2 regions of the Staphylococcus sp. acrmy genome follow, and region 1 is predicted to be linked to the other one. Evidence: riboswitches for the same ligand, from Rfam matches in the RefSeq annotation. Region 1 holds a riboswitch; the other holds the start of a gene.
What was found. A riboswitch is a leader RNA that binds a small molecule or an ion and turns the genes downstream of it on or off. The one in region 1 is predicted to bind FMN.
Positions count from the first base shown of each region.

Region 2: linked by a shared signal. The riboswitch ahead of FH144_RS03895 (ECF transporter S component) and the one ahead of ribD (bifunctional diaminohydroxyphosphoribosylaminopyrimidine deaminase/5-amino-6-(5-phosphoribosylamino)uracil reductase RibD) in region 1 are both predicted to bind FMN.

Region 1 covers NZ_JALCVE010000006.1:53,386-55,794, forward strand. Annotated here, with positions in the region: gene FH144_RS07645 (riboflavin synthase) at 1-304, opposite strand, end outside; gene ribD (bifunctional diaminohydroxyphosphoribosylaminopyrimidine deaminase/5-amino-6-(5-phosphoribosylamino)uracil reductase RibD) at 311-1,354, opposite strand; FMN riboswitch at 1,493-1,631, opposite strand; gene FH144_RS07655 (FAD/NAD(P)-binding protein) at 1,778-2,409, opposite strand, start outside.
Region 2 covers NZ_JALCVE010000003.1:84,901-87,309, reverse strand. Annotated here, with positions in the region: gene FH144_RS03900 (ATP-binding protein) at 1-771, shown strand, start outside; FMN riboswitch at 908-1,035, shown strand; gene FH144_RS03895 (ECF transporter S component) at 1,098-1,643, shown strand; gene FH144_RS03890 (ferredoxin) at 1,799-2,047, opposite strand; gene FH144_RS03885 (helix-turn-helix domain-containing protein) at 2,156-2,409, shown strand, end outside.

The DNA of each region.
Region 1 (2,409 bases):
CGTGACCTAATACAAAGTGTCCACCAAAACGTCCATTTCCTGCCATTGCACGCTCCAAATTCACCTCATCATGTTGCTTAATTTGAGATAAATATGTTTTATCCTCCGTACCTTTAATTACTTGTACAGTAAAATAAGTATCTTGGAAGTTGATAACAGTTAGACATGCGCCATTGACGCTAATAGAATCACCAATCTGCATATCTTCTAAAATCTTATGACATGCAATGTCTAGCGTTCTTACGGATTGTTGTGTACGAATGTTTTTCACAGTACCTATTTCTTCAACGATACCTGTAAACATTGTTATTCACTTCTTTCGCATTATCATTTTTATATTTTGATTGATTAACTCAGTAGAAATAATTTCAAATTGTGTGGCCTGGTCTAAATCAATGACATGATCTGTTTGATAAAATTGATGTGTTCCACGACCACCTATTATTTTCGGGGCGTAATAAATAATAAGTTGATCTAAGTATTTAGATTGGAGAAATGCTGAAGTAACACGAGGACCTGCTTCAATTAATAGTTTACCTACGCCTCGTTCGTAGATATCAGTTAAAATATTATCTAATTTACAATCTGCTAAATGTATAATTTTAATATGATTATCTGGACTTGATAGCGATTCATTTTCAGTGTAAATCCAAACTTCACTCAAATTATCATGAAAGATTTGTTTCGAAAAATCAATGTCTCCCTTTCTTGATAAGATGATACGCGTTGGATGTTTTCCATCTTGAATTCGCGTTGTATACTGTGGATCATCCGCTTCAACAGTGCCATAGCCAGTGAGTACTGCATCATGAGTATGACGTAAGCGATAGACATCTTGTTTAACTTCAGGATTAGTAATCCACTGACTTTGTCCATTATCAGTCGCTTGTTTACCATCTAAGGTTACTGATACTTTTACAGTTATTTCAGGTATTTTGTCATTTTTCGCTTTGAAAAAGTCTTCATATAACTGTGCCGCTTCAGTTGAATGTTGATATTCAACTTCAATTCCAGCTTTCTGTAAGATTGCATCTCCTTCAGAAGGTAAAGTAGTGTCTTTGACTGCATATATTACTTTGTTAAGTCCAAATTCAATGATTTTATTGACACATGGCGGTGTTGAACCATAGTGCGTACAAGGTTCTAATGAAATATAAATTGTACCGCCTTTTGCTTTGTCTTGAGCCATATCCAATGCTTGAACTTCGGCATGTTTATCGCCTTGCATCAGATGTGCACCTAAACCTACGATGCGTCCATCATTAACTACTACTGAACCTACTGGAGGATTAATACCAGTTTGACCTTCAACCATTTGCGCAAGTTGTATTGCGTATTGCATAAAATTACTCAACTTATCACCTCTATAACTAAAAACTCCCTATACCGTAATGTAATTATTAGGCATAAGGAGTCTACATATATATTTAAATAAGCTTACGACATTTTGTAAATGTGCACGCTTAACAAACGTCTTTATTCAATGACGTCTTCATTCTTTCTCCCATCCAGACTTTTACTGTCGGCTCTAGAGTTTCACTAGATCAACCGAGCATGTCGTTACCAACAAGCTCGGGTCGCAGGCTTGATTTACTGCCGGTTGGGAATTGCACCCCGCCCCGAAAGAATTACTATGAAATTGTGATTATTGAGTTAATGTAGATTAGTTACTACAAAATAATCATACCCTTAATTTTTATAAATTACAAATGTAGAAACCATGTAAAAGTGAGAGTTCGCTATTTAATGGATAATTCAGCTAAATAAGTGTAAAGATTTACTGTTTGTGGTCAAAATGACTTTGTATTTTGTATAGATAGTCAACTGTACTAACAGCCTGATCAACAATCATTTTCACACCATTACGTAATTTGTTAACACCATTCGTAACATGGCCAATAGCAATCATATTATTAAGCGTGCCATATCTCAGACTTATAACTTGGTTCGTTTCAGGAATGATTTGAATACCGCCCATTGGATGAGGTTGTACGATACGATGATTTTCAAGATTTAAAATAAGTTGATCATCTTCATCTAAATCTGATAAATGCGTTTTTGCACCGGTAGCATTGATAACAACATCATATTGATATTCTGTATCATCGTCTTTAAATTTCAAGTTAAAATGACCATCATAATGTGAAATATCTTCTAATCCTCTTTTTATAATAAGTGAGTCATTATTTATCAATTCAATAATCAATTCTGCAGTTCTCGGTGGCATAGGATTAGAATTTAATTGAATAATCTTTGTAAAACGTTGATCGAATTCTTTTTGGTCTTCGTTACTCAAACTATTCCAAATCCAATTCAAATTCTCTTTAACATTTTCAATTAAGCTTTGGAAAGTCCCCACTTCTTCAGGGTGCTGTAAATCATACTCTAAATCATCAATCGCATTTCCAG
Region 2 (2,409 bases), on a different contig from region 1:
ATCGAGCGAATTCAACAAGACGGGCGTAGTGGCATTGTAGTGATTATCAGGGATATGACAAATGAACATAATCTTGACCAAATGAAGAAAGATTTCATAGCTAATGTATCACATGAACTACGTACACCAATTTCATTATTACAAGGCTATACCGAATCAATTGTTGATGGTATTGTTACAGAGCCAGAAGAAATAAGAGATTCATTATCCATTGTTCTTGATGAAACTAAGCGTCTTAATCGATTAGTAAACGAATTATTAAATGTGGCACGCATGGATGCTGAAGGCTTGACGGTAAACAAAGAAGTTCAGCCAATTCAAACACTTCTTTCAAAAATACAAATGAAATATCGTCAACAAGCATTGGATTTAGAATTGGATATGAATTTATCGCCAGAGGTTGGTAATGAACTTTGGTATTATGACGCCGATCGTATCGACCAAGTTCTCACTAACTTAATCGATAACGCGACACGTTATACTAAACCAGGTGACTCAATTACTATCACTACATCTTCAACTGAGGATGATCAAATACTATATATCAGTGATACTGGTAGTGGTATAGCGCCAGAGCATCTAGAACTTGTATTTGACCGTTTCTACAAAGTAGAGGGTTCTAGAACAAGAGGTAAACAGGGAACAGGCTTAGGATTATTTATTTGTAAAATGATAATCGAAGAACATGGTGGTTCAATTTCTGTTCAAAGTGAAGTTAATGAAGGCACAACATTTATTATCCGATTACCTAAGCCACAAACAATATCTTAAACACTATTGTATTATAATAAGACCGTTTAAACTTTTTAATTACTTAATTAATTGGTTTAAACGGTCTTCTTTTAATTGAGCAACAGTATTGCACAATTCATATGCTTCATGTAAGATTTAAATAAATAATTATACAATTCATCTTCGGGGTAGGGTGCAAGTCCCAACCGGCAGTAAATTAAGCCTGCGACCCGCTTCTTATGAAGTGGCTGATTCAGTGTAAATCTGAAGCCGACAGTATAGTCTGGATGGGAGGAGATGGAGGTTTTTTGTTGCGCAAATTATCTCCAATTCTATGTAAGATGAATGGAAGGAGAAAATTTAATATGCAACAAAACAAACGTCTTATTACTATAAGTATGTTGGGGGCAATCGCGTTTATCCTAACGTTTATTAAATTTCCATTGCCATTTTTACCGCCATACTTAACACTTGATTTTAGTGATGTGCCTACATTGCTAGCTACATTTATATTAGGACCAATGGCTGGTGTAATAGTAGCGCTTATCAAAAATATTCTTAACTTTTTATTTAATATGGGAGATCCAGTTGGCCCTGTGGCTAACGTTTTAGCTGGCATAAGTTTTCTACTTTCAGCTTATTATGTAAGTAAACGTGTACGTTCTAATTCTAATCGTTCATTAATTATTGGTTTAATAGTTGGTACAGTTGTTATGACAATCGTACTTAGTATCCTTAATTACTTTGTACTATTACCTCTATATGGCATGATTTTTAATTTAGGTGATGTAGTTGGTAATCTAAAAATTATAATTTTATCTGGCATCATTCCATTTAATATTATTAAAGGTATTGTTATTTCAATCATATTTGTACTATTATATGAACGTTTAAGAAAAGTTATCAAATAAAATATTATATAAACCTATTCTAGTTTAAAGAACGTGAAAAAGTGTCGATACTATAAAAGGCTTAGAGACGATTTATAAAACAATCATATCTAAGCCTTTATTGTTGGGTTATATCCCAATTCCAAAATATATATGGTACAATTCAATCATAGATTTTATTCGAATTTTAATGCATCACCATCAAAAGGTTCTTCTTCAATCTTAATTGAATCTGTTGGACAACCATCAAGAGCATCTTCCATATCTTCATATAATTCTTCAGGTACTTCAGCAGTACCTTGATTATCATCAAGGATTACGAAAGCAATACCTTCGTCGTCATAATCATAAATGTCCGGCGCTGCAGCACCACACGCACCACATGCTATGCATGTATCCATATCAACGATTGTATACTTCGCCAATTTCTTCGCCTCCTTTGATAAAAATGTTACACTAGTATAACAAATGTTAACTAAGTCTTCGATTATTTAATTTATTATTTTACAGTTTCATAAAGTGAGGATTCACAAATGCATTCAATCATTTCATATGCATCAACGCATGCATTTAAATATAAAACTGATAAAAGTATCTATAATATTTTAAGTGGTAAAAAAACACACCAAACGTTTTTTGATGCTTGTTCTCAACAACTTTTATCATTATATCATAGTTTTCCTAAATTAAAATATCCGTCTTTTGAGCGATTTATTACAGAAAAGACAAATGAAAATATAAAAATTAAAATTCATCCACGCTATACATATGATAGTCTTATCAATAC